DNA from 2 places in the Pantoea sp. y20 genome. Region 1 is predicted to be linked to the other one. Evidence: predicted binding sites of a transcription regulator. Region 1 holds the regulator's gene; the other holds the start of a gene.
The links. The regulator PurR, encoded in region 1, represses purine synthesis genes. The targets are predictions, from matches to a motif close to CANGCAAACGTTTGCNTG.
Positions count from the first base shown of each region.

Region 2: purT (formate-dependent phosphoribosylglycinamide formyltransferase) is a predicted target of PurR. The motif match lies at 8,203-8,220, and genes of this name have one in related genera.

Region 1 is NZ_CM142816.1:1,878,130-1,894,414, forward strand. It holds gene ACYAC5_RS08840 (L,D-transpeptidase family protein) at 1-89, shown strand, start outside; gene ACYAC5_RS08845 (major outer membrane lipoprotein) at 165-401, opposite strand; gene pykF (pyruvate kinase PykF) at 705-2,117, opposite strand; tRNA gene ACYAC5_RS08855 (tRNA-Val) at 2,460-2,536, opposite strand; tRNA gene ACYAC5_RS08860 (tRNA-Val) at 2,557-2,633, opposite strand; tRNA gene ACYAC5_RS08865 (tRNA-Val) at 2,637-2,713, opposite strand; gene ACYAC5_RS08870 (MATE family efflux transporter) at 2,848-4,221, opposite strand; gene ACYAC5_RS08875 (riboflavin synthase subunit alpha) at 4,419-5,063, shown strand; gene cfa (cyclopropane fatty acyl phospholipid synthase) at 5,115-6,263, opposite strand; gene punC (purine nucleoside transporter PunC) at 6,566-7,768, opposite strand; gene punR (DNA-binding transcriptional activator PunR) at 7,879-8,790, shown strand; gene purR (HTH-type transcriptional repressor PurR) at 8,787-9,812, opposite strand; gene cydH (cytochrome bd-I oxidase subunit CydH) at 10,087-10,176, shown strand; gene ACYAC5_RS08905 (C40 family peptidase) at 10,233-11,024, opposite strand; gene ACYAC5_RS08910 (Grx4 family monothiol glutaredoxin) at 11,389-11,724, shown strand; gene rnt (ribonuclease T) at 11,760-12,428, opposite strand; gene gloA (lactoylglutathione lyase) at 12,536-12,943, opposite strand; gene nemA (N-ethylmaleimide reductase) at 13,045-14,142, opposite strand; gene ACYAC5_RS08930 (TetR/AcrR family transcriptional regulator) at 14,192-14,788, opposite strand; gene eptA (phosphoethanolamine transferase EptA) at 14,828-16,285, opposite strand, start outside.
Region 2 is NZ_CM142816.1:2,364,617-2,380,901, forward strand. It holds gene ACYAC5_RS11085 (class I SAM-dependent methyltransferase) at 1-594, shown strand, start outside; gene ACYAC5_RS11090 (hypothetical protein) at 673-840, opposite strand; gene ACYAC5_RS11095 (hypothetical protein) at 958-1,278, opposite strand; gene ymcF (cold shock small protein YmcF) at 1,481-1,624, opposite strand; gene cspE (transcription antiterminator/RNA stability regulator CspE) at 1,627-1,839, opposite strand; gene ACYAC5_RS11110 (YebY family protein) at 2,559-2,906, opposite strand; gene copD (copper homeostasis membrane protein CopD) at 2,940-3,821, opposite strand; gene copC (copper homeostasis periplasmic binding protein CopC) at 3,825-4,202, opposite strand; gene ACYAC5_RS11125 (DNA polymerase III subunit theta) at 4,356-4,586, shown strand; gene exoX (exodeoxyribonuclease X) at 4,590-5,258, shown strand; gene ACYAC5_RS11135 (S9 family peptidase) at 5,252-7,315, opposite strand; gene ACYAC5_RS11140 (tellurite resistance TerB family protein) at 7,455-8,096, opposite strand; gene purT (formate-dependent phosphoribosylglycinamide formyltransferase) at 8,258-9,436, shown strand; gene ACYAC5_RS11150 (bifunctional 4-hydroxy-2-oxoglutarate aldolase/2-dehydro-3-deoxy-phosphogluconate aldolase) at 9,480-10,121, opposite strand; gene zwf (glucose-6-phosphate dehydrogenase) at 10,309-11,784, opposite strand; gene ACYAC5_RS11160 (MurR/RpiR family transcriptional regulator) at 12,157-13,011, shown strand; gene pyk (pyruvate kinase) at 13,119-14,561, shown strand; gene ACYAC5_RS11170 (MFS transporter) at 14,648-15,883, shown strand; gene lpxM (lauroyl-Kdo(2)-lipid IV(A) myristoyltransferase) at 15,908-16,285, opposite strand, start outside.

The sequences.
Region 1 (16,285 bases):
TGCCGGTATTAGTGAGCAGCGGTGAGCCGGTGACAGATGAAAGCGCAGTACCAATGGAGCAGCGTGGTGAGGCCGTAGCGCAGCCCTGAATTCGGACCAGAGCATCGCAGAATCAGGACAAAAAAAATGGTGCCACATGGGCACCATTTTTCAAACCAGAACTCTTACTTACGGTAAGAGTGAGCCTGGTTGTCCAGACGCTGGTTAGCACGAGCTGCGTCATCTTTAGCAGCCTGAACGTCAGAACGGATTGCGTTCACGTCGTTGCTCAGCTGATCAACTTTAGCGTTCAGAGTCTGAACGTCTGAAGACAGTTGGTCGATTTTAGCGTTGCTTGAGCAACCAGCCAGCATAGTTGAAGCCAGGATTACAGCGCCCAGTACCAGTTTAGTGCGATTCATTCTTTATACCCTCTAGATTGAGTTAATCTCCATGTAGCGTTACAAGTATTACACAAAGCTTTTTGAGTTGAGAATAAATTTTTGATGAGAACATGCTTAAATTTGATCGTTCGCTCAAAGAAACAGCATTTAACAGAACATGATGAAAATAATTAGCTAAAACAGAGAGATTTAATCGGACTAACCTTAATCATACGAGATTTTGAATAGTTAATTTCGATTGGAAATTTCTGGCTTTTGTATTACCTCTGCAATAAAAAAAGCGCCTTTAAAGGCGCTTTTAAATAAAAATTCAGTTACTAATCAGATTACATGTACAGACGCGGTATTTGTCGTTCCGCTTGGTACTAATGCACCTGAAACCATTACCACCACATCGCCTTTCTGCGCATATCCGCTTTCCAGCGCCATTTCCTTACCAATGCGGTAGAAATCATCAGTTGAGGCAATTTCTCTCACCAGATGAGTTTCGATACCTTTGCTCAGAATCAGCTGACGAGCGGTGGTTTCGTTGGTGGTGAGCGCCAGAATGGTGGCATCCGGGAAATACTTACGGATAGCTTTAGCAGATTTACCACCTTCGGTGGCTACAACAATCAGTGGTGCTTCCAGCTTCTCTGCAGTCTCAACGGCACCGCGGCATACCGCTTCGGTGATGCGCAGCTTGCGTGAGTCCTGCAGCGAGTCAATGCGCGATTTCATCACGCGATCGGTACGCTCACAGATGGTCGCCATGATGGTGACCGACTCCAGTGGATAACGACCTTTAGCACTCTCACCAGACAGCATGACCGCATCGGTACCATCGAGGATGGCGTTCGCCACGTCGCCGGCTTCCGCACGGGTAGGGCGTGGGTTCTTGATCATGGAATCCAGCATCTGCGTCGCGGTGATGACCACTTTGCGTGCTTTATTACATTTCTTAATCATCATCTTCTGCGCGAAGATCACTTCCTCAACCGGGATCTCAACGCCGAGGTCGCCACGAGCAACCATGATGCCGTCTGAGGCTTCGAGGATCTCGTCGAAGTTGTTCAGGCCTTCCTGGTTCTCGATTTTCGAGATGATCTGGATATGCTCGCCGCCATGCGCTTTCAGGTGCTCACGGATTTCCAGCACGTCAGAACGCTTACGAATAAACGAAGCGGCGACGAAATCAACGTTCTGCTCGCAACCAAAGATCAGGTCGCGCTTATCTTTTTCCGCCAGTGCAGGCAGCTGAATGGAGACACCTGGCAGGTTAACGCCCTTGTTCTCACCCAGATCGCCATTGTTCAGGACCTTACAGATTACTGAATTCTCAGTCACTTCTGTGACCTGCATACCGATCAAGCCATCGTCAACCAGAACGGTGTTACCAATTTTCAGGTCTTCAGTGAAGCCGGCGTAGGTCACGGCAACACGTTCGCTGTTACCAATGACTGACTGATCGGTGGTGAAGGTGAAGGTCTGGCCGGCTTTCAACGACACATCGTTGCCGCCTTCCAATTTCATGGTACGAATTTCCGGACCTTTGGTGTCCAGCAGAATAGCGGCCTGACGACCGGTTTTTTCCATAACGGCACGCATGTTGGTAATGCGTTGGCCATGTTCAGCGTAATCCCCGTGCGAGAAGTTAAGGCGCATCACGTTCATGCCCGCTTCCAGCAGTTGGGTCAGCATCTCTTCAGATTCGGTTTTTGGACCGATAGTACAAACGATTTTGGTCTTTTTCATGTCAGGTTTTCTATAAGTTGTGATGGATGATAAAGGTCGGGATTCGATGCGCACGGCACCGAAGTGAGAATATTTATGGTGTTGGATCGGATTTCACAGAAATAAGAATAGGAGACGAAAGCAAAGCGTGCAGAGAAGTTATGCAGTACGCGAGGGAACTGAGTGATCAGTGTTGCGCAAATCATTGGAGTTGTTTGCATAGGCACGTTAGCGCTGAAACCTTTCAGGTGGAACAACGCGGCATAGTATAGTCGCTAAGTATGCGAAAACCAATATAAAAGCGGCGCGATATAGACGATGCAGATCAAGAAAAAGGTGTTGCGCAAGGAGATAAAACCAGAGTGGTGCGCTCTAATGGACTCGAACCATCGACCCCCACCATGTCAAGGTGGTGCTCTAACCAACTGAGCTAAGAGCGCATTGAGGAAATTCACAAAATTGGTGCGTCCGAGTGGACTCGAACCACCGACCCCCACCATGTCAAGGTGGTGCTCTAACCAACTGAGCTACGGACGCACTTGGTGCGCTCTAATGGACTCGAACCATCGACCCCCACCATGTCAAGGTGGTGCTCTAACCAACTGAGCTAAGAGCGCAACACGCTGTCAGGGCGACAGCGGGGACGAATATTAACGGCAGGCCGTGATGCTGGCAAGGGGAAAAAGTGTTTTTCCCCTACGACTGACCAGCAACTGTGCTATGCGTCGTTTTTTTCGCCGTTACCAGCCACTTAGCGCGCAGCGCGCGCCAGGATGACCTGCGCAGGCAGGCGCTGCAAACGACGGATGCGCCAAATCATCATCACCGCTGCGGAGGTCAGGCCGATAATAAAGCCACACCAGAAACCGGCGGGACCCAACTTCGGCAATACCCAATCCGTCATCGCCAGTACATAACCCACCGGCAAACCCAGCACCCAGTAGGCGATAAAGGTGATGAAGAAGATCGAGCGCGTGTCTTTATAACCGCGCAAGATACCGCTGCCAATCACCTGAATTGAATCTGAGAACTGATAAATCGCCGCCAGCAACATTAGCTGTGCCGCAAGGGTAATGACTTCTGGATTTGCCGTGTACAGGCCAGCGATATCGTGACGGAAAATCACGGTAAACAGTGCGGTGATGGCCGCCATGCTGATGCCGACGCCTTGCCCGGTCCACGCAGCAACGCGCGCCTGTTCGGCCGAACCTTGTCCCAGCCGATAGCCAACGCGAATGGTAGTGGCGACGCCGAGCGACAGCGGCAACACGAACATCAGCGAACTGAAGTTGAGTGCAATCTGGTGTCCGGCCACTTTCACGATACCGAGCGGTGATACCAACAGCGCCACCACGGCAAACAGCGTCACCTCAAAGAACAGCGCCAATGCCACCGGCAAACCCAGCGTGAACAGGCGTGACAAAATCGCACGTGACGGTGCAGACCAGCGCGTTTTCATACGGATGTCGCGCATGCTTGCCATGCGTTTCACCCAGAAGCGCATCACCAGGAACATCACCCAATAGACCGATGCCGTCGCCACGCCGCAGCCGACGCCGCCTAAGGCCGGCATACCAAAATGGCCGTAAATGAACACATAGTTGAGCGGAATGTTCACCATTAGGCCGAGGAAGCCGAGCAGCATCGCCGGTTTGGTTTTCGACAAACCTTCGCATTGGTTGCGCATCACCTGGAACAGCAGGTAACCCGGTGCGCCCCACAGCAACGCATGCAGGTATCCTTCGGCTTTGGCGGCCAATTCAGGATCGATATCATGCATGGTGTTAATCAGATAACCGGCGTTCCACAGCACCACCATAATCAGGAGTGCAACACCGATTGCCATCCAGTATCCCTGGCGTACTTGTTCCGCGATACGTTCGCGTCGTCCTGAACCGTTGAGTTGCGCAACGGTAGGCGTCAAAGCCAGTAGAAGACCATGACCAAACAGAATGGCGGGAAGCCAGATAGAGGTGCCGACAGCGACGGCGGCCATATCCGTGGCGCTTACCGCACCGGCCATAACAGTATCTACAAATCCCATCGCAGTCTGGGCCACCTGAGCAAGGATGACGGGGATCGCGAGGGCCAGCAATTGACGCGCTTCGGTAAAATACTTCTGCACGTTACACCTGCTTAATTAATGAAGAGAGCGGGGCGAAATCCCCAAAGAATGCGCGCACAGTGTAGCGGCAGCGCTGGCTTCCGCCAAACGTTGATCGCATTTTGTTTAGCAATTTGTGTAAAGTTTGAACTCCGCCAAATTAAGCTGCCGCCGACAAGCTGTGATAAACTGACGCAAACTTTGCAGAGGCTAAGATTATGTTTACTGGAATTGTGCAAGGCACGGCAGAAATTGTCGGCATTGAAGAGAAAGATCTGTTTCGTACCCATATTGTGCGCTTACCGGATGACCTGTTACCGGGACTGGCGCTGGGCGCATCGGTAGCCCACAACGGCTGCTGCCTGACTGTGACCGAGATTAATGGCGATCGGGTTAGCTTCGATCTGATTAAAGAAACATTGCGCATTACCAACCTGGGTGAATTACAGGTCGGGGATGTAGTGAATATTGAGCGTGCAGCGAAGTTCAGTGATGAAATTGGCGGCCATTTAATGTCTGGCCATATTATGACCACGGCGGAAATCTGCAAAATCATCCAGTCAGAAAACAACCGCGAAATCTGGTTTAAATTACAGGACGCCACGCAGATCAAATATATTCTGCATAAAGGTTTTGTGGGTATCGACGGAATTAGTTTGACCGTTGGCGACGTTACCAAAAGCAAGTTCTGTGTGCATCTGATTCCGGAAACGCTGGAGCGCACCACGTTAGGCGCGAAGAAGTTTGGTCAGAAGGTCAATATTGAGATTGATCCTCATACGCAGGCCATTGTGGAAACCGTTGAACGCGTATTAGCGCAGCGTGAAGCCGCTGCACTGGCGCAGATTGCCAGCGCAGAATAATGGCGCTAAAAAAGGCGCCCTGCGGCGCCTTGATTTATTTCTGTAAGCTCATTAACGCGCTACGCGTAATCCGCCGTCCTTGCCACGACTGAATACTACCTGCCACAGCTGAATATCACGGGCACGAAACGCACCGGCGCAGGCGTTGAGATAATAGTCGAACATTCGTTTAAAACGTTCGCCATATTTCTCAGCCAGCTGCGGCCACGCCGCCTGAAAACGTTCATACCAGGCCATTAACGTCGTATCGTAATCTGCGCCAAAGTTGTGCCAATCTTCCATGACGAAATGTGGCTCACTGGCATCAGCGATTTGACGGACCGACGGCAGACAACCGTTCGGGAAGATATATTTATCAATCCACGGATCGACATTCATATCCGTTGTGAGGGCACCAATGGTGTGCAGTAAAAATATGCCGTCTGGTTTGAGATTGCGGTCAGCAACATCAAAATAAGTGGCATAGTTTTTCGGCCCGACATGTTCAAACATTCCGACAGAAACAATGCGATCATATTGATTATTCAGGTCGCGATAGTCCTGCAGTAAAATAGTGACATCCAGTCCTTCACAGCGTTGTTGTGCCAGTTTTTGTTGCTCTGCAGAAATAGTGACGCCATGCACCGTGACGCCATAATGGCGTGCGGCATATTCCGCCAGTCCGCCCCAGCCACAACCGATATCCAACAGCGTCATGCCCGGTTCAAGTTGTAACTTGCGGCAAATCATATCCAGTTTGGCCTGCTGCGCGTTTTCCAACGTATCAGCATCTTTCCAGTAGCCGCAGGAATATTGCATATAGGGGTCAAGCATCAGTGAGAATAGATCATTACCCAGGTCGTAATGCTCTTTACCCACAATCCAGGCGCGTTTTTTCGATTGCAAATTAGTAAGACGCGCGGCCGCGATGCGCAACGTATCTTTAAAATGCCGCGGTAATTGTTTATCCAGATGGTGTTTTAAAACGCGATGGAAGAACATATCAAGCTGTTCGCACTCCCACCAACCATCCATGTAACTTTCACCTAATCCGAGCGATCCTTCCTCGAGCACGCGTTTAAAAAAATCTGGATGCTTTACCTGAATATCCCAGGGACGAGTGCCATTAACTGCAATATCAGCACGCTCTAGCAGTTCATTGACGATCCGAAACCAGTGGTTTTCTTCAAGGCTCACTTCTTCTATAACAGATGAACTCATAGCTTCTCCATCACCTTCCGATCTGAACCTGAGAAAAAGAATAGCCAATTTCCCAAGACCTGTGAGAGAACTCACGGAAAATCCGTGCGCCAGAAATCCGACGTTTTACAGAGGCATGAATTTGAATAGAAAAGTTGGACGCCGCACTGGAGTATCGTGCAGACGCCATCCCGCGACAGTGTCGCTAAAGGTATTACATTTATATTATTGATTTAATACAGAATTACTGACCCACTGAGTATATGCTCACGCGGGTCAATATTCAACGGGTTATCGTTAGTTTGCTAACGAAAAGCGTTGGCTTAGAGATTATCTTCGCAGGGACGGGAAGTGTGGGCAATATCACTTTGTGCGTTTGCCGATCGCTGGCAGACAAAGCCCACCCACGCCAGTACCACGGTGGCCACCATCACTAATGTGGTGTTGAACAGCGCCTGCTCAAGGCCGGCGGAGACCAGCAGGCTGGCGACAAAGCACAATCCTAACTGGAATAAATTCTGTAATCCTGCCGCTTTACCGGTGGCGTGCGGGAAGGGCGCTAATGCGCTGGCCACCACAATCGGATAGATCGCGCCATTGGCCAGCGCCATGCCGCAGAAGGGCATCAGCAGCACAAACAGCGGCGCTGAAGGCATCAGGGCGATGACAAACAGACTTAGGATGCTCAGACTGTACAGCACCAGCAACCACGGCAGCAGTTGCGCGCCCTGATAACGATTTAACAGCGCGCGGCAGCCAAAGCCGCCAATCAGAAACGCAATGGTCTGCGGAATATAGCTCAGGCCAATATCGCCCGGCGTCAGGCCAGCTGCGGCGAGAATGAAAGGTGAGCCCGTCAGCCACGCGAAAAAGCTCGCCGAACATGCCGAATAGATTAAGACGTTACCGCTGTAGACGCGGGTACCTAGCAAAGTCAACCAGCCGGGTTGTTTGCCTGAGGCGACTTTCTCGCGCTTAGGTGAGGTTAACTGCAGCGTACCGATCAGCAACACTACGGCAACCAGCGTCAGCGTGATAAAGATGCTGCGCCAGTGGAAGTGGCCGATCAGCCAGGCGCCGAGCAGCGGTGCCAGCGCCGGAGACAGCGCAACCAGCGGCATAATCGTTGCAAACACTTTATTGGCTTTCGCTTTTGGGTAGTGATCCACCACCAGCGCCTGCCAGCTTACGGCAGCCGCACACACGCCAATCGCCTGCATAAAACGCAGCGCCAGCATCAGGCGGACATCGGTCACCCACAGCATTCCCAGACAACCGAGGGCGAAGATGGCAAGGCCCGCCAGCAAAATCGGCTTACGTCCATAACGATCTGATAGCGGTCCCCAAAATACCTGGGCACAGGCAAAACCGCCGAGAAACAGACTCAGGCTGGCGCTGATGGTGCCGGGTGCGCTAGCAAAATCACGCTGCATATCGCCAAAGGCGGGCAAATACATATCCGTGGCAAGAAAGCCGAGCATGCTGAGCACGGCGAGATAAGGCATAAATGCTTTAGACGACAACATGTTGATTCTCTTTTGGGCAGGGTGAACGCCGGGGAGTGTAAAAGGATGCGGCGCGCTTTGTGAAACGCTAATATTTGCATGGTGCTGTTAAAATTTTTGAAGGCAAATTTATGTGGTCAGAATATGCGCTTGAAGTGGTGGATGCAGTAGCGCGCACCGGCAGTTTTAGCGCGGCAGCGCAGGAACTGCATCGCGTGCCCTCTGCCGTCAGTTATACTGTGCGCCAGCTGGAAACCTGGCTGGCGGTGCCGCTGTTTGAGCGCCAGCATCGGGAAGTGGTGATGACAGCGGCGGGCGAGCATTTTGTGCGGGAAGGCCGATCTGTTATCAAAAAAATGCTGGCCACTCGCCGACAGTGTCAGCAACTGGCAAATGGCTGGCGCGGCGAGTTGAGCATCGCGGTTGACTGCATTGTAAAACCGCAGCGCACGCGACAGTTAGTGAAGGACTTCTATCGCCATTTTCCCGATATGGAGCTGATTATCAGCTACGAAGTGTTCAACGGCGTGTGGGATGCGTTGGCTGATGGTCGGGTGGATGTGGCGATTGGCGCAACCCAGGCCATTCCGGTGGGCGGACGTTTTGCCTTTCAGGATATGGGCGCGCTGAACTGGCGTTGTGTGGTGAGCCCTGATCATCCGCTGGTTAACAGCAAGGAGCTGGATGATGAAACCTTGCGGGCGTGGCCATCGCTGGTGCTGGAAGATACCTCGCGTGCGTTACCGCGCCGTATGACATGGACGCTGGATAATCAGCGGCGGTTGGTGGTGCCAGAGTGGGAAACCGGGATGGATTGTTTGCTGGCAGGATTGTGCGTCGGCATGGTGCCTGGCCATTTGGCGCGTCCACTGCTGGACAGCCAAAAACTGGTCGAGCTGGCGCTACCGCAGGCGTTTCCGGACAGTCCGTGCTGCGTCAGCTGGTCAGAACAGCGCGCGTCACCGGCGCTGGCGTGGTTACTGGCTTATCTCGGGGATGCGGAAACGCTGAACCACGAATGGCTCAGCGAAGTGTCGGCTTAGCGGCGGTAGTCGCGGAACGGACCGTACGCCACCGAACGGCGTTCAATCAGCGTTGGTTGGACTTCGATAGTTTGCGGATCTTCGCGCTTGCTGGTGATGCGATCCAGCAGCATCTCCAGCGCTTTTTCGCCTAGTTCAGCTTTCGGCTGGTGCACGGTGGTGAGCGCTGGTGTGAAATAGCGCGCGTTGCGCACGTTATCGTAGCCAATCACCGAGATATCCTGCGGTACGCGCAAACCCATCTCATCAGCAGCGCAAATCGCGCCCATCGCCATGATATCGCCACCGCAGAACACCGCGGTTGGACGCTGTTTCTGATTTAAGATCTGTTGCATCGCCAGATAGCCCGATTCAGGCTCAAAGTCGCCCTGAACCACCCACTCGGGACGCACCGTAATGCCCGCTTCGTTCATTGCCTGCAGGAAGCCAGCATGACGTCCACCGCCGGTGTTGCGCTCCATTTGGCCAGGAATGGCACCGATATCGCGATGGCCACGTTCAATCAGATAACGCCCGGCGAGATAGCCGCCCTGAAATGCATTGTCCTGCACGGTATCGGTGAAATCACCGCGTGATGCACCCCAATCCATCACCACCATGGGGATATTGCGGTTCTCTTCCAGCATCTGCAGCAAATCGTCTGGATATTCCGAACACATCACCAGCAGACCATCGACGCGCTTTTGCGCCATCATCGACAGGTAAGCGCGCTGCTTTTGCAGATCGTTGTGCGCATTGCCGAGAATCAGCGTATAGCCGCGTTCGAAGCAGCGATTCTCCACCGCTTCGATAATTTCAGCGAAGTAGGGCGCTTCGCTGGAGGTCGCCAGCAGACCCAAGGTTTTAGTGTGATTGACTTTGAGACTACGCGCCACGGCACTCGGCGAGTAGTGTAATTCTTTGATCGCTTCCCATACGGCGTTACGCGTCTCTTCCGCAACGAAACGCGTTTTGTTGATGACATGCGAAACCGTGGTGGTTGAGACACCCGCGCGTTTTGCGACATCTTTAATTGTTGCCATGAAAATGGTGCTCCTGGGCTTATCGCAACTTACTGATAAGTATATTGTTAAACGTTTGCGTCTGCTAATGCTTTTACAGCCCAAAAAAGCGGGCAAAACGGCATGTTCAAGCAGGCAAAATCACTTCATCACGCTGTAATTACAGCCTGCGCAAAATCTGTTGCGCAACGAAAGGCGGCGATTCTAGCAAGCTGGCGCGGATAACACGAGATTTTTGCCTATTGCTATGCGAAAATCGTCTTAACCCTAATAATTGTGCGACTAAGGAGTTGTGATGAATACCGACCTGAAGCTGGCGCTAATGACCACTGTTGGCGCACTGTTGATGATTATCGCTTTCAGCTTTACCGCGATCATGCACTAACAAAAAAGCCGGAGCTGACAACAGCATCCGGCTTTTTTATTTCTGTTGCGCAACAACTAGCGAATGGTTTTTGGCGTCATCATACGACGCGCGCCCACATAGTGTTTCTGCCAGTAATCCTCACCCAATGCGCTAATCTGAATATCTTTGCCGGTACGCGGCGACTGAATGAATTTGCCATTGCCAAGATAAACGCCGACATGGTCGGCGGTACCGCGATTGTTGATGCGGAAGAACACCAGATCGCCTTTCTCCAGCATTTCACGCTTAATCGGTGCCGCATCACGCAGGTGATACATCTCATTGGCGGTGCGTGGCAGTTTGAATTTCACCAGATCTTTATAGGCGTACCATACCAGGCCGCTGCAATCGAAACCAGTGTGTGGCGAAGCGCCGCCCCACTGATAAGGTTTGCCGAGTTGACCCATTAATTTGGTCATCGCCGTTTCACGCGCTTTTTGATAACGCTGACGGTGCGCTTTACTCATTTTGATGCCGGTCAGCGCTAACGCTTCATCATCGACGGCGATCTCGGGCGTTTTCTTCGCTAAACGTTGATGACCGTATTTCTTAGCAGAGAGTTTCAGCGGGGATTTTTTGCTGGTGGTTTTGTGCAGCGCGATGTCTGTTTTGCTCTGTTTTTTGAGCTTGAATTTTTGAACAGCGGTCAGACGCGATTTTTTGGTGGTGGTTTTTACCGGACGTCGTTTGCGGCGCTCGTCTTCACGTGCGCTCTTTTTCTCTGCTTTAAGCGAACTGGCGTTAACGGGCGCATGCGGAGATGCAGCGGCCACATTAAAGAACAGTTGGGCAAAAGCCAGTATGAAAAGCGTAATTAGTAGACGCATAATCCGATTACAGGTTAAGCAGGCTGAATCATAGCAGACTGCATTAAAGTGAGAGAAATCTGATCAAGTGACCAGCGCCGAGGCAATTCTAATCCACTTTTTTTACAAAAGGTAAGGCCTTTTTCTATTAATATGTTACCAGATTGATTCTGTAGCAAAAATGAGCGATTTCAGCTGGTTAACACAGCGAAATTATTGCTAATTATTAATTTATTAATGCCAATTAATGATATGAAAATGTTATTTGTCATGCGTTAACTTAACAAACATGGCGATTAGCCAGTGCAAACGCAAAATCCCGTTTTCAGTCCGGGAGCGAAATCGCTACAATAAACAAACACGAAGTAGAAGATTAAGGAAGGCAATAATGAGTACTGTTGAAAAAATTCAGCGTCAGATCGCAGAAAACCCGATTCTGCTGTACATGAAAGGTTCGCCAAAGCTGCCAAGCTGTGGTTTTTCGGCGCAAGCCGTGCAGGCGCTTTCTGCGTGTGGCGAGCGTTTCGCTTACGTGGATATTCTGCAGAACCCGGATATTCGCGCTGAAATGCCGAAATACGCTAACTGGCCAACCTTCCCGCAGCTGTGGGTCGACGGTGAACTGGTCGGCGGCTGCGACATCATCGTTGAGATGTTCCAGCGCGGTGAACTTCAGCCACTGCTGAAAGAGACCGCTGAGAAGTATAAAGAAGCGGAATAATGCAGAAGGCCGACACATGTCGGCCTTTTCTTTAGTTACCCGGCAGACGCCTCATCTGCGGATTCTTCACTAAAAGCCAGCGGCCAGCCGCCCAGGCGTTTCCAGCGGTTCACCAACTCACAGAACAGCGTCGCGGTTTGCTCGGTGTCATACAGCGCCGAATGCGCTTGCGTGCTATCAAACTCCATTCCCGCCGCTTTACAGGCTTTCGCCAACACGGTTTGCCCCAGCACTAAACCGCTCAGTGCCGCGGTATCAAAAGTGGCAAACGGGTGGAACGGATTGCGCTTCAGGCTGGCGCGCTCGGCGGCCGCCATCACGAAGTTGAGATCGAAAGTGGCATTGTGCGCCACGATAATGGCGCGATTGCAGCCGCTATCTTTGGTGCCTTTGCGCACCATTTTAAAAATCGCGTGCAGGGCTTCATATTCACTTACCGCACCGCGCAGCGGATTGGTGGGATCGATGCCGGTAAACGCCAGCGCCGCAGGATTCAGAATGGCGCCTTCAAACGGTTCCACATGGAAGTGCAGCGTTTCATCGCGGTGCAACCAGCCGTCTTCATCCATTTTCAGCGTGGTGGCTGCAATTTCCAGCAGTGCATCGGTTTGTGCATTGAAACCCGCGGTTTCAACGTCGATCACAACAGGATAAAAACCGCGGAAGCGTTGGTGGAGAGCGTTTAAAGCGTTCGATTCAGACATCAGGATCTCATGGCAATAAATAGGGCAGCGCGCATTATGGCAAAAATCGCAGGAGGGTGCAGCAGGAGAGGGAAGTCAGCCTGCAAATAGCAGGCTGACGAGCAACCTTAGTTGCCTAAGCCGTGACCGGCATGTTTGTTTTCAATCAGCTCGATTTTGTAACCGTCTGGATCTTCAACAAACGCAATAATAGTCGAACCGCCTTTTACCGGGCCCGCTTCACGCGTCACGTTGCCGCCTGTGCTGCGAATGCGTTCGCAGGTGTCAGCGACATTGTCCACGCCCAGCGCGATATGGCCGTAAGCGTTGCCGAGATCGTATTTATCCACGCCCCAGTTGTAAGTCAGCTCAATCACCGCGCCCTCGCTCTCTTCGGTGTAGCCAACGAATGCCAGGGTGTACTTATACTCGGTGTTTTCGCTTTGACGCAGTACGCGCATGCCGAGCACGCGGGTGTAGAAATCGATTGAACGTTGTAAATCGCCAACGCGTAACATGGTGTGAAGTAAACGCATAACATCCTCTTTTTTTAAAACGTCATCAGTGCATGACAAGCAACTTAGTATAGACACTGATGAAATAACGCTGCCGCCTATCCGCCGCGGCAGCCATTTTCTTACAGGGTTGGATAATCGGTATAACCTTCCGCGCCGCCACCGTAAAAACTCTCAGGACGCTGCGGATTGAGTGGCGCATCCTGCTGCAGACGGGCAACCAGATCCGGGTTGGCGATAAAGTCGCGACCAAAGGCCACGGCGTCAATCAGGCCGCGCGCAATCAGATCGTCGGCTTTCTCAACGGTGTAAGCGCCGGCACCGATGATCACGCCAGGGAACAGGGCACGCACTTTTTCACGGAATGCATCGCTGTAAGGCTGTCCGCCTGCCCAGTCTGGCTCAGAAAGGTGCAGATAGGCGATGCCGCGTTTGCCCAGCTCGGCGATATACCACAGCGCCGCTTTTTCTTCTTCCGGGCCATTGTCCAGATTCTGGAAAGCACCGATTGGCGAAACGCGGATACCAATACGATCGGCAGACCAGTTGGCGATCGCCGCATCCACCACTTCCAGCGCGAAACGGCCACGCTTTTCAATCGAACCGCCGTACTCATCGGTACGCTGGTTTGAGCCTGGTGCGAGGAACTGGTGCATCAGATAGCCGTGCGCGGAGTGCAGCTCCAGCAGGTCGAAATCGGCTTCGCGCGCATTGGCGGCGGCCTGACCAAAATCTTTTACGATTTGCTGAATTTCAGCCACTGACAACTCGCGTGGCACGGAGGTGTCTTCACGATAAACAGAACCATCCGCGGCGCGCAGGGACGTGCGCGTACCTGCCGCCAGTGCGGATGGGGCGACCGGCGCTTTGCCTTCGGGCTGCACGCTGTTATGAGATATGCGGCCGGTGTGCCACAGTTGTACAGCGCTGTGACCGTTGGCGGCATGAATGCCTTCGTTAATCACTTTCCACGCGGCAATTTGCTGCTGTGTGTGCAGACCCGGCGCACCGGCATAGCCTTTCGCCTGGAAAGAGATCTGGGTGGCTTCGGTGATGATCAAACCGGCACTGGCGCGCTGTTGATAATATTCTGCCATCAGCGGCGTAGGGATATCGCCCGGCTCAATGCTGCGCAGACGCGTCAACGGGGCCATGAAAATGCGGTTCGGTACGGTAATCGCGCCCACTTTAAGTGGGGAGAACAGCTGCTTACTCGCCATATTGATTGCTCCAGGAAGACCGGTCGTCTAGTAAATGGGGTTTTAAAAATCAGTGACTTATCAGCCACTGTTCGATGGTGTCGAGTGCCAGGCTAATCGGGCCCGGCTCTCGGGAAATCTTGCTCTGCAAACTGGCTCCGAGCCACAGCAAGTAGCAGCGCTGCGCCAGCTGCTGCGGCGTTTGCCCAAACGGCAGCGGCTGCTCAGCCGCCACCTCAGTCAAACAGCGCGTGTAGGCAGCGATAATGGCGTTGGCACCCTGTTGCAGTGCATCGCGCATCGGCTCAGAGAGATCGCACACTTCGGCTGACAACTTTACGCCAAGACAGCCAACAATATGACCTTGCTCGATAAACAGCCGTTCGCCATAGCGGAAATGCGCTAATAGGCGCTCGGTCGGCGTTAAATCGGGCAGACTCAACTGCTGATCAATCTGCTGCTGGAAATGGCTGAAGTAGCGCTCAATCAGCGCCACACCAAAGGCCTCTTTTGAACCAAAATAGTGGTAGAACGAGCCTTTAGTGACTTCCGCCAGCGCCAGCATCTCGATCAAACCCATGCCGGTAAAGCCGCGCTGTAAACAAACCTGCTCGCCAATAGCGAGCAGGTGTTCACGGGTATCGTTGCGTTGCAGAGTCTTATTCATGGGGGGCAGGTTATTAGACCAGTCAGTCTAACGCAACCCTCAGGCGGCAGTTTGGCACGATCTGATCATGTCTAGCTGCGGCTGATACTGCTGCGTCTGGATATTGAACATGCCTAAAACCGTATGGAAAAGATTATCTTGCGAAACCTTGGCGTCAGCCGCTTGCTGGCGTAAACAGGTATCATTGATGTGGTACGCCGCCGCGTATCCCGGTGACATCCACATCAGCAGAGGAATGTGTGTTTGCTGCGCAGGCGCAAACAGGTAAGGCGCGCCGTGCAGATACATCCCGCTCTCGCCAAGCGATTCGCCATGATCGGAGAGATAAACCAGCGCCACATTGAAGCGATCGCTTAGGCCTTTAAGCTTATCGATGGTGCGGCTCAGCATGTCGTCGCTATACAGCAGCGAATTATCGTAGGTGTTCACCAGCGCCTGATGATCGCAATCCTGAATCTGCTTGCTGTCGCAGGTGGGCGTGAAACGGCGGAACTCAGCCGGATAACGCTGATAATAGGCTGGGCCGTGGCTGCCCATCTGATGCAGCACGATAATGCCGTCGTTGTGCAGGCTGGCAACATAGTTATCAAGACGATGCAGCAACACCTCATCCTGGCAAAAACCATCGTGACAATATTGCGGCAGTTTCCACTGCGTCATATCGGTGTGCGGCACGCGGTCACAGGCGCCTTTACAGCCACCATCATTTTCGCGCCACAGTACGCTTACGCCCGCATGGGCGAGGATGTCGAGTACGCCTTCCTGATGGTGCGCCAGATTGGCGTTGTAATGCATGCGAGGCATATTCGAGAACATACAGGGCACCGAAATGGCGGTTTCTGTGCCACAGGAACTGGCGTTGGGATAGTAAATTACCTGCTGTTTTTTCAATTCTGGATTGGTCTCTCGCGCGTAACCACCCAACGAGAAGTTCTCGGCGCGCGCCGTTTCGCCTACCACTAACACCACCAGCGTTTTTTTAGTCGCTGTGGAGATTAACGGACCTTTGTGTGCATCTTCACCGATTTTCACCAGCGCCTGGCTACCTTGCAGATAGCGTTGATCGACATAGTGGCCGGTGCCGCTGACGATATTGGCCGGGGTAATCATCTTGATCAGATTTTTATTATTGCGAATCAGCGAGGCGTAATCTTTGTAAAACAGCGCCGCCATCAGCAGTATCACCAATATTGCGCCCAGTGCGCCCGTCAGGCGTTGTAGCAGATTCCACCACCAGCGCGGTCCACGACGAATACGCACGCCGCAAATCAGCGCCACCGGCACTATCCCCATCAATAACATCCAGAGTAGATAGCGGCTGCTGAACAACGCTGAGGCTTCCTGCGGGTCGGATTCAAAGACATTTTGCATCATATTGGTGTCGATCACCGTGCCAAAACTGTGCATGAAGTAATTGGCGGCGGCGCTGACGAACACCAGCACAATCAGCAACGGCTTGCGCAGATAAGGCCAGGCAGCAAGCGAGAAAAGAAAATA
Region 2 (16,285 bases), 490 kb from region 1:
CTCGATCTCGGCTGCGGTTACGGCTGGTTTTGCCGCTACGCGCAGCAGCAAGGCGCGCGCGAGGTGCTAGGTCTGGACGTTTCCGAGAAGATGTTAGCGCAAGCCGCGACCATGACGCAGGGAACCGGGATTCGCTATCAGCGCGCCGATTTAGAATCGCTGCAACTGAACGAATCCTATGATCTCGCCTACAGCTCGCTGGCGCTGCACTACCTCAGCAATATTGACGCACTCTTCGCAACCGTGTTTGAGGCGCTAACGCCGGGCGGCGCGCTGGTGTTTTCCTGTGAGCATCCGATTTACACTGCACCTACTCAACAGCAGTGGATTGTGGATGAACAGCAGCAGCGCAGCTGGCCAGTTAATCATTACCAGCAGGAAGGGGAACGCATCAGCAACTGGTTTGCCGATGGCGTGAAGAAGCAACATCGCAAGCTGGCAACCTGGATCAATGCGTTAATTGGCGCAGGATTTGAGATCGTGCATCTTGATGAATGGGGCCCGAGCGAAGAGATGGTTGCACTCAATCCCGCGCTGGCGGAAGAACGCGATCGCCCGATGATGTTCTTGCTGGCCGCGCGTAAACCGCTGTGACGTTGAATTGAGGCTGCGCACTGCAGCCTTATACAAATCTCTGCAGCGCTATTTACGGCATTGAGCGCGCATTGCGTACTAGCGTGTGATTAAAAAGATCGCTATCAAGAAGAAGGCTAATAAACCGGCGAATGTCAGCGTTCCAATGCGCGGAGTTTTGGCGCGGCCAACCACCACACCAATAAAGATACAAAGCAGCGTGAGTGTGCCAATCATTACCCAAAGTAGATATTGTGTATTTGCCATGAAGGATCCTTATCCGGCCATTAATCAGATGCGCCAACGTTATACCATTTTTCGCACAGGCTGACTGCTGCTATATGACCGCATCTTTTTTGCAGGTTATTTGCCACCCGTTAACGATCAAGTCACGTTATGCGCACAACGCACTATTTTGAGATTTTCCAGCTGTTGCAAACGCGCCGCAGCTTTATTGTTAGCGCTGGCCTTTGCAACGCCGTTACCGATACCAAAATCCCCGACGAATCCCAATACCGTTAGCGCATCAAACTCGCCGGTTTCATCAATCTGCTGCTTAACGCTTTGGCTTTTAGCGATCTCCTGATTCAGTGCTGCACAGTCATAGGTTTGCGCTTCGGCATCGCTCACTTTGGCGGACTGCGGATACTGTTTCAATGCGCAACCACTCAGCAGCAAGGCGATCAGGATAACGGGCTTGTGCATCTCGCAATATTCTCTCTATGACGGTAATTTATTTCGGAATAAGAGAAAAAGTAGCATGTGGGTAAGATTTTCAACGTGGGAATAAGTGAAGATATGCGGGAATATTTAAAATAAAAAAGCACTGCCTGAGCAGTGCTAATGATTCTGATATCAGGCAATTGCCTGATAAGCCCTGATAATTATCAGGGCAGAACATCCGCTATCAAGCAGTTTTCAACACAATCATTGATGATTTGCAGAAAATACATTTAGCGCCATGTGGGTTCATTTTCGTAATATCGAACGCGGAGGTACGATATTGTGAACTCTGGCAATGCGGACATCTTAAACGATTATAAATGCGAATAATTACAGACCTAATACATTTGTTGCAGACGGACCTTTTGGACCATCTTCAACTGAAAACTCAACACGCTGACCTTCATCAAGTGAGCGATAATCAGTGCCCTGAATGGCTGAGAAGTGGACGAAAACGTCCTTGCTGCCATTTTCAGGAGAAATAAAGCCGAAGCCTTTTTCTGAGTTGAACCATTTTACCGTTCCAAGAATTTTATTAGACATAATTTTTACCTTTTAAATGAGCCTATTGGCGTAAGGGCCGAGTTGCAGATACGAATCAGAACTTAGGATAAGACTCAAAGAGAAAGGGCTTGAAGCGGCACTAACCGGGATGAGAAATACAATGGGAACTAACCTTCTAACTGTCTGCTATTCAGACCGACGACGCATTAACGCATTTATCTTACCAGGTAGCAAGGTAAAACTTTTTTATTTCATATAAAAAAGAAAAGCAGAAAATAAAAAAACCCACCGAAGTGGGTTTAATCATCAATCAGGCTGCTTGTCGCCCGACTCCGGTGCCAGACTCTCATCGTCTTTTTCATGCTCATCCGGCTTCACCTTAGTATCTTCTTCAAGCTCATCCGCTTCAATCGGTCTATCAGACATAAATCCTCCTGAGTTGCTAAGAGAATTAAGTGTAGATGCCAGCATAAAGGTAAGCCTAACGCGTGCAGACAATTCATTATTATGCAGATAAAAAAAGACCGAATACGATTCCTATATTCGGTCCAGGGAAATGGCTCTTTGGGAGCCGTGCGCTAAAAGTTGGCATTTTTGCAGGCGAGGACGCCTTGCCATTTAAAGGTAGACCAGGATTGCTGGTTTTCCAGCCAATCATGCGGTTTGGTTGCGAAAGGTGACAACTCTGTGATCGTGGTGACAGAACGAGGAAGCAAGCGTAGCGGCAGAATTGTGCGCTACGCCTGAGAATATAGGGATTACTTACCGCACAGTTGCTGCGCGCGGTCGATGATCGGTTGCAGACTCATTTTCTGGCCTGGATGGGCTTTATCAACGGCGACAATGGTGTCGATCGATTGCAGTGTGCCCTGCCCGGCCGTTTTGCGCGCAAAGGCTTTATCGTTGAGCGGATACTGCAACAAAGTGCCCGGGTTAATCGCGAACAGCGCGCCGTCTTTCTCGCAGGTCAACATCACCTCTTCGCGGGTGAAGGGCCATTTGTCTTTTCCAATCTCAAAACGGCTGACGGTAATAATCTGTGCCGCCATCGCCTGGCTGCACAGCGCCATCAATACGCAAGCTGGAATCAGTTTCTTCAGCAAAATATCGACCTCATTTCATCTTCTTGAATGTCACATTCAGGCCGGTGACAGCGTAGCAAACACGCTCACCAACCCAATTACAATAATGGCCAGCAGCAGCTCAAGCTGCGTCAGGCGAATAAACAGATGCGCTGCGTTACTGGCCGCCAGGCGAAAGCGCGGCACCAGCAGATAGCGATTGGTCAGCGCAATAGCGATCATCAGCATGACCAGCAGCACTTTCACCACCAGCAGTTCGCTCCACAGCGTGGCTTGCCAATGCAACGGCGAACCGGCAATCAGCACGCTATTGATGATGCCCGTCAGCAGCGCGAGCGCCACCGCCAGGTGACCGTAACGCGAGAAGCGCATCATGCAGCGAATCGCATCGGTGCGAAAAGCGATCTGCCGCGCTTCACGCATCAGTAATAACAACGGCAGTAATCCGCCCGCCCAAAATGCAGCCGCAATTAAATGCAGCGCGTGATTGCCTTGTTGCAGCAATCCGGGCCAGCCATCGCGCATCGCGGCATGCCCAACACCGGCTAACGCCACCAACTGTAACAGGCCGCTGCATAGCAGCAGATTTTGCCGCAGTGTGCCACGCAGCAGCAGCGCTAACGTGCTCAGCAGTGCAAAAGCGATTTCCCAACACCAAACCTGGCCGAAGCGCGTGCTGAGCACCGCCTGCCAGGTTGCGCTGTCACTGACATTGCGCCAGTCGCCGCTCATCAAGCCGGTTTGCGTTGCCAGCATCAACAGGGCGCTAAACAAACTCAGCAGCGCGCTGGTACGGAGAAGTAAAGCTAAACGCTGTGATAGCAGCGGACGATAGCGGCGCGGCGCCAGTAGCGCGGTATAAAAGGCGCTACCGGCGAGCAGCAGCACCGACAAAAAATGCAGCGCTCGCAGGCCAATCCACAGCGTACTCAAACTCATCAATCACTTCACGCTGAAGGTGTAGCTGCCTTTAGTTTTATGTCCGTCAACGGACAGCACATGCCAGTTTACCTGATAGTTGCCCGACGGCAGCGGCTGGCTGATCGGTACAATCAGCTGATCGTGTTGTTTATCGTTGAGTCTGGCTTTCCCGACCGTAATGGGTTGATGTTGTGCATCGAGCACATCCACGCCACTGAATGCCGCTTCAACATCCTCGGTAAAGGTCAACGTTAAATTCTGCGGGGAGGTTTCCACCACCGCTTTGTCGGCTGGTACCGGGGTTTTCAGGTGAGCGTGTGCCATAGCAACCTGGCTGAAGGCCAGCGTTGATGACGCCAGAAGTAGCGCGACGACAGCGTTGAACGCAGTTTTCTTCATGACTTCTTCCCTATTAAATGCGGCAAACCACCGCAAACGTGGCAGCAGGATACGCCGCCGATCCGCAGGTGTCGAGACTTGCGGTGCGATCCAATCCGCTTGATCCCAGGGTCCGAAACCATTACTTTTGCCCCTGTTTATCAGGAGAAAAGCATGAGCCAAAACCTTGCCCTGCTCTCGCAGGAAGAGAAAGACAAAGTCAATGTCGATCTGGCCGCCGCGGGCGTTGCATTCAAAGAGCGCTACAATATGCCGGTGATTGCCGAAATGGTGGAACGCGAGCAGCCCGAAGCGCTGCGTGACTGGTTTCGTCAGCGCTTAATGAACTATCGCCAGGCTTCGCTTAGCCTGGCGCGCCTGCCCTACGAACCGAAGCAGAAGTAATTTATGTTACGTGTAATTGATACCGAAACCTGCGGCCTGCAGGGTGGCGTGGTGGAAGTGGCGTCGGTGGATGTCATTGATGGTCAGATCGTCAATCCGATGAGCGACTTAATCTGCCCGGATCGCCCAATCAGTCGTCAGGCGATGGCGGTACATCGCATTACTGAAGCGATGGTGATGGGAAAACCCACTATCGAAGAAGCGATTGGCCGCTATCACGGCAGTCCGCATTACGTGGCACACAACGCCAGTTTTGATCGCCGCATGTTGCCCACTATGCCGGGCGAATGGATCTGCACCATGACGCTGGCGCGTCAGCTGTGGCCAGGCATCAAATATGGCAATCAGGCGCTGCGCCACAGCCTGAAGCTGGATGTCACGCCACCGGCCGAACTGCATGCGCACCGCGCATTGTATGACTGCTACGTCACCGCTGCGCTACTGATCCGCATTATGGAAACCTCCGGCTGGAACGCCGAGCAGATGGCGAATTTGTGCCAGCCCGCGCCCGTGAGCGGCGATGTGTTCCCGTTCGGCAAATATCGCGGTCAGAGTATTGGCAGTATCGCGCGTAAAGATCCCGGCTATCTGCGTTGGGTGCTGGAAAATGTGCGTGATTTGCGCCCACCGTTACGGCAGGCGCTGCGCAAGTATGTGAAGAGCGATCAGTAATCGACGCGGTCTGGCAAGCTGCCCTGCGCCAGGCCAATCAGGAAAGTGAACTCCTGCGCCACCCCTTCATACGCTTTGAAGCGGCCCGATTTACCGCCGTGGCCAGAATCCATCTCGGTGCAGAGCAACAGCAGTGAATCGTTGGTTTTCAGCTCACGCAGTTTCGCCACCCACTTAGCCGGTTCCCAATACTGCACCTGCGAATCGTGCAAACCGGTGGTAACCAGCAAATGCGGATAGGCTTTGGCCTCGATGTTGTCATACGGACTGTATTGGCGAATGGTGTGATAGAACTCCGCCTGTTCGGGATTGCCCCACTCATCGTATTCGCCGGTGGTCAGCGGAATTGTCGGATCGAGCATCGTCGTTACCACATCGACAAATGGCACCTGCGCCACCACGCCGTGGAACAGCTCCGGCGCCATGTTCACCACGCCGCCCATCAGTAATCCTCCGGCGCTGCCGCCCATCGCGTAGAGCTGCTGGCGATGACCATAACCCTTCGCCACCAGCGCTTCGGTGACATCAATAAAGTCCGTGAAGCTGTTGATTTTATTCTTCAGGCGGCCACCGTCATACCATTGCTGGCCGAGCTCGCCGCCGCCGCGCACGTGAATGATGGCGTAGACGAAGCCGCGCTCCAGCAAGCTGATGCGGCTGGTGCCAAAGCTGGCATCCATGCTGCTGCCGTAAGCGCCATAACCGTACACCAGCAACGGATTGCTGCCGCGCTTGAAATGCTCGCGGTGATAGACCAGCGAAACAGGAACCTCTGTGCCATCACGCACCGTGATCCACAGATGCTCACTTTTGTAATCCTCCGATTTGAAGCCCGGCACCGGCGTGCGCTTCAGCACGCGACGATCGCCGGTTTCCATGTTCAGTTCAAACAAGGTGGTAGGCGTGGTCATGGAAGAGTAGCCGTAGCGCAAGGTGTCGCTTTCTGGCGAAGGATTGTAGGCAAGCCAGGTGACATAGGCGGGATCGTCGAAGGCGATACCAAAGCTTTCGCCGCTCTCCCAGTTTATCTGCCGCAAGGTGTTTACGCCGTGCTGACGCTCTTCGACTACCAGCCAATGACGAAACAGCTGAAAATCTTCCAGCACCACGTTGTCACGCGCCGGGATCAGCGATTGCCAGCGTGCTTCCGCCAGCCACGCGCTGCGATAGAGCCCGAAATTTTTGCCATCGCGATTTGAGCGGATATAGAACTGATGATTGTAGTGATCGATGCTGTATTCGTGGTCGCGGCGACGTGGACAAAAGGCTTGCGGCTGCGCATCCGGATATTCGGCGTCGATCAGCAGAATCTCGCTGGTGTTGGTGCTGTACAACGCAATCAGAATGAAGTGCTCGGAGGTGGTTTTATGCACGCTGAGGTGGAAAGAGTCATCCTTCTCTTCATACACCAGCTGATCGTCAGATTGCGGATGGCCCAGCTCATGGCGCCACACCTGATACGCCAGCAGCGTTTTCGGATGCTTACGCACGTAATAGAGCGTGCGGGAATCGTTGGCCCAGGCAACGCTGGATGACGCATTGGTCAGCACTTCCGGATACCAGCTGCCGCTCTGCAAATTACGGAAGCGAATGCCGTATTGGCGGCGCGACAGGAAGTCTTCCGCTAAGGCCATCACCTGATTGTCCGGTGTGATCGCCAGCGCGCCCATGGTGTAAAAATCACTGTGCGCAGCCCGCTGGTTTCCATCGAGCAACAGCTGCCAGGGCTCATCAGCTGGCGCGTCAACGGGCTGCCGGAAATAAGCCGGATACTCGTTGCCCACTTCATAGCGGCTTTGATAGCGATAACCGTTTTTCACATAGGGCACCGAGTGATCCTGCGGTGGAATACGGTCAACGATCTCTTTCAGCACCCGTTCCTGCAGCGGATTCTGCGACGCCATCATCGCACGGCCGTAATCATTTTCGGCGTGCAGATGGGCCAGCACATCTGGATTCTCGCGGTCGTCATCACGTAACCAGTGATAATTATCGATGCGCGTTTCACCGTGCAGCTTCATGACATGGGGAATTTTTTTCGCGTGTGGCTGATTCATTAGGCTCTTCTCCCTGAAGGACAACATTCAGCAAGCGTGGCACTAATCACGCACGATGCCAAGCTACACGCAGCATCACTTTACGCAGGGTAAGCAAAAGATGAAAAGCGAAGGCTGCGGATGCAACCTTCGCACGGAATTAAGCAGCTTTTTCCGCGTCGATATCGCGCTGGATACCGTCCCGCACATCCTGGGGGATTTTCAGCGCATCGCCGAGCGCGGAGAGATAGCTACGCTCCATAAAGTGGTCGACATCAATGGCTGCACAGCTGAGGAAATAGAGTTCCAGCGCCTCTTCTTCATTTTTTACGTCAGCGGCCAGCCAGTTGGGATCGAGCGGGCGATTCATCGCCTGCTGAATCAGCGCTTCGGCTTGTGCGCCGTAGCCGGCCTGCTGGATATTTTGCTCAATGGCGGCACGCTCTTGATCGTCAATGTGACCATCACTTTTCGCCGCGAACACCAGCGCCGTGACCAGACGCTCTGCGCGTTGATCCATCGGCGTTTGCAGCTGGCCGAAGCCCGCATCGTCCTGATGGGTTTCACGTATGCGCTGTTTGTATTTGTTCCATAACAGCGCGCCCGCCGCCGCGCCACCGCCCAACAGCAAGGCTTTGCCGCCATATTTGGTCAGCAGCTTACGCGTGGATTTGCTGCCTACCAGCAATCTCGCCAGCCCGCCCAATGCGCCGGGGGCCAGCATGTCACTTAAACCGCCCGATTTTCCGTCTCCACCCTTTTTCGCTAGCACCGATTGAATTTGCTGCAGCCAATTGCTCATTGTTTAACTCCTGTTTACTTTTCCGTTCTCCATGCTGCCGCAGGCTGTGTCAGTTAACGTCAGAGCGGGAAAAGTATGGCAAACCTGATCGCGGCGAAAGCGTGAGTACGCAAACGTTTTCGTTTATACTGCGCGCGCATTTTGACTGCTAAGGTGAAATTATGACGACTCTCGGAACCGCGCTGCGCCCTGCCGCTACGCGTGTCATGCTGTTAGGTTCAGGCGAATTAGGCAAAGAAGTGGCACTTGAGTGCCAGCGTCTTGGTGTGGAAGTGATCGCGGTGGATCGTTACGCCGATGCTCCGGCGATGCACGTTGCGCATCGCAGCTATGTGATCAACATGCTGGACGGCGACGCGCTGGCCGCGCTGATTGCCGAGGAAAAGCCGCACTTCGTGGTACCAGAAATTGAAGCCATTGCCACCGAAAAACTGCTGGAGCTGGAAGCGCAAGGTCAGAAAGTGGTGCCGACCGCACGCGCCGCACGTCTGACCATGAACCGCGAAGGCATTCGCCGTCTGGCGGCGGAAGAGTTGTCCTTACCGACCTCGACTTACCAGTTTGCTGACAGCAAAGAGAATTTTGTGGCCGCGGCTGAGGCGATTGGATTCCCGTGCATCGTTAAGCCGGTGATGAGCTCATCAGGTAAAGGCCAGAGCTTTATTCGCGAAGCCAGCCAGCTGGAAAAAGCCTGGGATTATGCGCAGCAAGGCGGACGTGCCGGTGCGGGCCGCGTGATCGTTGAAGGCGTGGTGAAGTTTGATTTCGAAATCACCCTGCTGACCATCAGCGCAGTAGATGGCATTCACTTCTGCGCGCCGATTGGTCATCGTCAGGAAGATGGCGATTATCGTGAATCATGGCAGCCGCAGCAGATGAGTGAACTGGCGCTGCAACGCGCGCAGGATATCGCCGCTAACGTGGTAAAAGCGCTCGGTGGATACGGCCTGTTTGGCGTGGAGCTGTTCGTGTGCGGTGATGAAGTGGTGTTCAGCGAAGTGTCACCGCGTCCGCATGATACCGGCATGGTCACGCTGATTTCGCAGGATCTGTCCGAGTTCGCGCTGCATGTGCGCGCTTTCCTCGGCCTGCCGATTGGCGGCATTCGTCAATACGGTCCCGCTGCGTCGGCAGTGATTTTGCCTGAGCTGAACAGCCAGAACGTCGTGTTCGGCAATATCGAAGCCGCGCTGGGTGCCGGATTGCAGCTGCGCCTGTTTGGTAAGCCGGAAATCGCCGGTCAGCGCCGTTTAGGCGTGGCTTTGGCAACCGGTGAAAACACCGATGACGCTATCGCGCGCGCCGTGGCGAGTGCGGCCGCGGTACAAGTCGAAGGTTAAGTAAGATGAAGTGGTCGCCATCAATGACGACCACTTCATGAACTTATGCGCGAGCCCCTTCAACCGCTTCACGCGCCAGACGCGTAATACGATCCCAGTCACCGCTTTCCAACGCATCATTCGGTACCAGCCACGAACCGCCAATGCACAGCACGCTTTTCAGCGCCAGATAGTCTCGATAGTTGGCTGGCGAGATGCCGCCAGTTGGACAGAAACGCACCTGCGGGAACGGACCGCCAATCGCGGATAATGCTTTCACGCCACCATTGGCTTCCGCCGGGAAGAATTTGAACTCCCGCAGGCCGTAATCCATGCCAGTCATCAGTTCTGAAACCGTGCTGATACCTGGAATCAATGGCACCGGACCTTCAACCGCGGCTTTCAGCAGCGATTCCGTCAATCCTGGGCTGATGACAAACTGCGCACCGGCGTCAGTGACTTCTTTCAGTTGCTGGGTGTTGATCACCGTGCCCGCACCGACAATCGCTTCCGGTACTTCTTTAATCATGGCACGCAGCGCGTCCATCGCCACCGGGGTACGCAGCGTCACTTCCAGCACGCGCACACCGCCAGCCACCAGCGCTTTCGCCATCGGCACCGCGTGTTCCAGCTTGTTCACCACGATAACCGGCACGACCGGGCCAGTTTTCAGGATCTGTTCAGCACTTGTTTTCCAGTTCTTCATCACGTTTCCTTAGTTGCATCAGCCCGGCGTTTAGCCACGCTGTCAATAATTGGGCTCTACCATACAAGATCGTCTGGAGCGGCGTCCATCGGATATCAGAATTTTTTGAAACTCTGGTTCACTTTTCAGAAAAATGAATTGTGGACGTAAAAAAGCCCGCACATTTGGCGGGCTCAGCATGAGGTTTCTATTCGAACTCGTTCCAGGAACGGCCATCGCGAGTTATCATCGCGACAGAGGCAACCGGTCCCCATGTTCCCGCCTGATACGGCTTCGGCGCTTCGGCATCGGCGCTCCAGGCATCAATGATCGAATCCACCCAGCCCCACGCTGCTTCAACTTCATCACGACGCACAAACAGCGCCTGAATACCGCGCATGGTTTCCAGCAGCAGACGCTCGTAAGCATCGGCCAGATGCGACTGGTTGAAGGTTTCGGAGTAGCTTAGATCCAGCTTGGTGGTCTGCAGTTTATGCTTGTGGTCGAGTCCCGGCACTTTGTTCAGGATTTCGATATCCACGCCTTCATCCGGCTGCAGACGAATGGTCAGCTTATTCTGCGGCAGTTCAGCGTACGAATCTTTAAACAGGTTCATCTCAGGATTCTTGAAATACACCACCACTTCAGAGCATTTGGTTGGCAAGCGCTTGCCTGTACGCAGATAGAACGGCACGCCAGCCCAACGCCAGTTATCGATATCCACGCGAATAGCAACAAAGCTTTCCGTGGCGCTCTGCTTGTTAGCGCCCTCTTCTTCCAGATAACCTGGCACTTTCTTGCCCTGCACAAAGCCGGCGGTGTACTGACCGCGTACGGTTTTCTCGCGCACGTTGGTTTGATCGATACGACGCAGTGAGCGCAGCACTTTCACTTTTTCATCACGAATCGCATCCGCGCTCAGATCGGACGGCGGCGACATGGCAATCATGGTGAGGATCTGCAACAGGTGGTTCTGAATCATGTCACGCATCTGGCCGGCTTTGTCGAAGTAACCCCAACGGCCTTCGATGCCCACCTCTTCTGCCACGGTGATCTGCACGTGATCGATAGTGCGGTTATCCCAGTTGTTGACGAAGATGGAGTTGGCAAAACGCAGCGCCAGCAGGTTGAGCACCGTCTCTTTACCGAGATAGTGGTCAATACGGAAAACCTGGCCTTCTTCGAAGTATTTGCCGACGCTGTCATTGATCTCTTGTGAGGTTTCCAATGAGGTGCCGAGCGGCTTTTCCATTACTACGCGTGCCGGTTTGGCGTTCAGCTTGGCGGCGCCCAGACCGTCGCAAATCGCGCCAAAGGTGCTTGGCGGCATGGCGAAGTAGTTAATGGTGACGCGGTTTTTCTGGTCAAGCATTTTGCCCAGTTTGGTGAAATGCGAGGTGTCATTTACGTCGAGGTTACAGAAGTCGAGACGGCTGCTAAGGGTGTCCCACAGCGCTTCATCGATCTTCTCTTTCATGAAGGTTTCCAGCGCTTCACGTACCACTTTGGTATACGCGGCTTTATCCCAATCCGCGCGACCCACGCCAATAATGCGAGTGGTTTCATGAATCTGACCGGCTTTTTCCAGCTGATACAGTGATGGCAACAGTTTACGGCGCGCGAGATCGCCTTTGGCACCGAAAATCACCAGATCGCATGCCTGGGCTGTTTGTGTAACCGCCATTTTCCTCTCCTCGTTGCAGGATATACCCGGCTTGAGCGTTCTCAACACGCCAGGTCCTTATTGTAATTTTCTTACAGCACAATGTACGTTTTTAGCGGGTTTAGGACAACCCGAACGCAGTGTTTTGCTGGCGTTAACTGTGAACGTAATAAAGGTGTTAAGTGTGTTGTAGCGTGCCATTTGAGCACATTTTCTGTTTCGATATTTGTCGTGGCAAAACACGTCAGCGATCAAAGTATCGCAAAAAATTCGCGTTTACATTTGTCCTCCGCTGCGTGCGAGGGGCTATTACACGGTATATTCTTGTGAATTGGCAGCGATTTCATTGATTGATGAACGCGAAAAAGTGATTGACGCTCATTAGGTTAAACCATGCTGGAACAGATTCAGGCGCAACTCGATGCGTTAAGCAAATCAGAACGTAAAGTCGCAGAGCAGATTCTTGCCGCGCCGCAACAGGCGATGCACTCCAGCATCGCCACGCTGGCTCGCGCCGCTGACGTCAGCGAACCGACGGTGAATCGCTTCTGCCATCGTATGGGCACGCGCGGCTTTCCTGACTTCAAATTGCAACTCGCGCAGAGCCTGGTCAAAAGCCCGAACTGGGTGAGCCGCGATGTGGAAGAAAATGACAGTGTGGAAAGCTATAGCCACAAAATTTTTGATTCCGCGTTAGCCGGCCTCAGCCGCGTCCGCCAGCAACTCGACTCTCAGGTGATTCGTCAGGCGGTTCAGGCGCTGTCAAAGGCGCATAAAATTGCCTTTTTTGGCCTTGGTGCCTCCGCCGTGGTGGCACATGACGCCACCAATAAATTTTTGCGATTTAATCTGCCGGTCATCTGGTCAGAGGATATTGTGATCCAGCGCATGAGTTGCATAAATAGTGGTCCAAACGATGTGTTTGTTCTCATCTCACATACTGGTCGCACCAAAAATATGGTAGAACTGGCTCGCCTGGCGCGTGTAAACGCTTCCACTGTGCTGGCTATCACTTCTCCGGGTTCCCCGCTGGCGGCGGAAGCCACGCTGGCTTTGACGCTCGACGTACCCGAAGATACCGATATCTACCTGCCAATGGTTTCCCGCCTCGCACAATTAACCGTGATTGATGTTCTGGCGACAGGGTTTACCCTTGAGCGCGGCGCTGCTTTCCGTGAAAATTTAAAACGGGTGAAAGAAGCGCTGAAAGATTCACGCCTGGAGAAACAGGCGCAGGAAAATAATTAACATCACATTCACAATGTGAGTCGAATCACAGCCCATCGATCATATAGAATAGATGAACACTACGTGTCACTTGAGAGCGACACGATACTTTGCTAACGGAGTCCTTCATGTCCAGACGTCTCAGAAGAACCAAGATCGTTACAACCCTCGGTCCAGCCACCGATCGCGACAACAACCTCGAAAAAATCATCGCGGCGGGTGCTAACGTTGTACGACTCAACTTCTCCCACGGCACACCGGAAGATCATCAGCAGCGCGCCAATAAAGTCCGTGAAATCGCGGCGAAACTGGGTCGTCACGTAGCGATCCTTGGCGACCTGCAAGGCCCAAAAATTCGCGTATCGACCTTCAAAGAAGGCAAAGTGTTCCTCAACGTCGGCGATCGTTTCCTGCTGGATGCTGATTTAACCAAAGGCGAAGGCGATAAAGAAAAAGTCGGTATCGACTATAAAGGCCTGCCAGAAGATGTAGTGCCCGGCGATATCCTGCTGCTGGACGACGGTCGCGTGCAGCTGAAAGTGCTGGAAGTTCAGGGCGTAAAAGTGTTCACCGAAGTCACCGTCGGCGGCCCGCTCTCTAACAATAAAGGCATCAACAAACTCGGCGGCGGTCTCTCTGCCGATGCGCTGACCGAAAAAGACAAAGTTGATATCGTTACCGCCGCGAAAATCGGCGTGGATTATCTGGCGGTCTCCTTCCCGCGTAACGGCGAAGATATGAATTATGCCCGCCGTCTGGCGCGCGACGCTGGCTGCGACGCCAAACTGGTGGCGAAAGTGGAACGTGCTGAAGCCGTTGCCTCACAGGAAGCGATGGATGACATCATCCTCGCCTCTGACGTGGTGATGGTTGCGCGTGGCGATTTGGGTGTGGAGATTGGCGATCCTGAGCTGGTGGGTATTCAGAAAGCATTGATCCGTCGCGCTCGCCAGCTGAACCGCACCATCATCACCGCCACGCAGATGATGGAGTCGATGATTACTAATCCAATGCCAACGCGTGCCGAAGTCATGGACGTGGCGAACGCCGTGCTGGATGGTACCGATGCGGTGATGCTGTCGGCGGAAACCGCTGCTGGCCAGTATCCGGCTGAAACCGTCTCAGCGATGGCGAAAGTGTGCCTCGGCGCAGAGAAAATCCCGAGCGTTAACGTTTCTAAGCACCGCCTGGAAGTACAGTTCGATAACGTCGAAGAAGCGATTGCCATGTCGGCGATGTATGCTGCCAACCATCTGCAAGGGGTTTCAGCGATCATCACCATGACCGAATCGGGCCGTACCGCGCTGATGACCTCACGTATCACGTCCGGCTTGCCGATCTTCGCCATGTCACGTCACGAACGTACGCTGAATCTGACGGCGCTGTACCGTGGTGTTACGCCAGTGTTCTTCGACAGCAACAACGATGGTGTTGCTGCCGCGCACGATGCAGTGAATTTGCTGCGCGAAAAAGGTTTCCTGGTTTCAGGCGACCTGGTGATTGTCACCCAGGGCGACGTGATGTCGACCACTGGTACCACCAATACCAGCCGTGTACTGCGCGTAGACTAATACGCACCACCCACAGCGGCTGTAACAACATGGACAAACGCGACTGCCTGGCAGTCGCGTTTTTATTTTTTTGACAAGGAGGCCAGATGGCCCGCTATCAACCTATCACTCAACTCACCGGGCGCGTGCTGCTGTTCCCGCTCGCGCTGGTACTCTTCGAGTTCGCCACCTATATCGCGCATGACATGATTCAGCCCGGCATGCTGCTGGTGACGTCTGAATTCAGCGTCGGCCCGGAATGGGTTTCGACCTCGCTGACCGCGTATCTGATGGGCGGCGTGGTGCTGCAATGGCTGCTCGGTCCGCTCTCTGACAAATATGGCCGCCGGCCGGTGCTGCTGTTTGGCATCCTGTTCTTTGCCGCCGCCTGTATTCTGACAACGTGGGTGAGCAGCATTGAGGAGTTTGTCGCGCTGCGCTTTGTGCAGGGTATTAGCCTGTGCTTTATTGGCGCCGTCAGCTACGCAGCGGTGCAGGAAGCCTTTGACGAAGCGCTGGCAGTACGCATGATGGCGCTGATGGCCAACGTCGCGCTGCTGGCACCGCTCGCTGGTCCGCTGGCCGGAGCCGCGTGGCTCACCGTTGGCGAGTGGCGCAGCATGTTCTGGCTGTTTGCCATCTGCAGCGTGATTGCGTTTGCCCTGCTGTGGCGCGTCATGCCGGAAACCGCTGGCGATCGCAGTCACTCTATCGCCCTGCCAACGCTGGCGCGCGGCTATGCGCGTTTGGCGCGCGATCGTCAGGTGATGTACGGCTCCTTTGCCATTGGTTTGGTGTTTATTCCGATCCTGACGTGGGTAGCGCTCTCGCCAGTGATTCTGATGCACGATGAAGGATTGTCACGCATGCAGTATGCGCTGCTGCAGCTGCCGGTGTTTCTGGCGATGATTGCCGGCAACATCACGCTCGGCAAACTGGCTGGACGCGTGCCGATTGAGCAGCCGGTGAAGTTTGCCGCCTGGCCGATTCTGATTGGTTTGAGTATTTCGCTGCTGGCTAATTTGCTCGATAGTCACACCTATCTGCTGCTGACCGCCGGGTTAAGCTTGTACGCTTTCGGCGCAGGCATGGTGAATGCCGGTCTGTACCGTTTGACGCTTTACTCCAGCAACGAAGGCAAAGGCAGCGTGGCGGCGATGCTCGGGATGATCAGTATTCTGACCTTAGCGGTAGGCATTGAGCTGGCGAAAAGTGGCTACTTCAGCGGCGGCACACCGTGGTTTAGCGGGATTAACTTCGCAGCTGGCGTGCTGTGGTTTGGTCTGGTGACCCTGTTCCTGCGCGAACGTAAACGTCGCAGTCACGTGGCGGCAATAGAATGATAAAGGGGCCAGACGGCCCCATGTTTATTTCCTACGAGGATAAAGATCTTTGCGCGCATAAGGTTCGATATCCCCTTCCTTACGCGTTTTCAGCAGCTTCAGAATCCAGGTGTACTGTTCTGGATGCGGGCGCACGAACACTTCAACTTCTTCATTCATGCGACGCGCAAGCGTATTGTCATCGGCATCCAGCAGGTCATCCATTGGCGGACGCACATAGATTTCCAGACGATGGGTTTCACTGTTGTACACCGGGAACAGCGGTACAACGCGAGCGCGACATACTTTCATCAGGCGGCCCACTGCGGGCAATGTGGCTTTGTAAGTAGCAAAGAAATCCACAAATTCGCTGTGTTCCGGGCCGTGATCCTGGTCCGGAAGATAATAGCCGTAATAACCCTG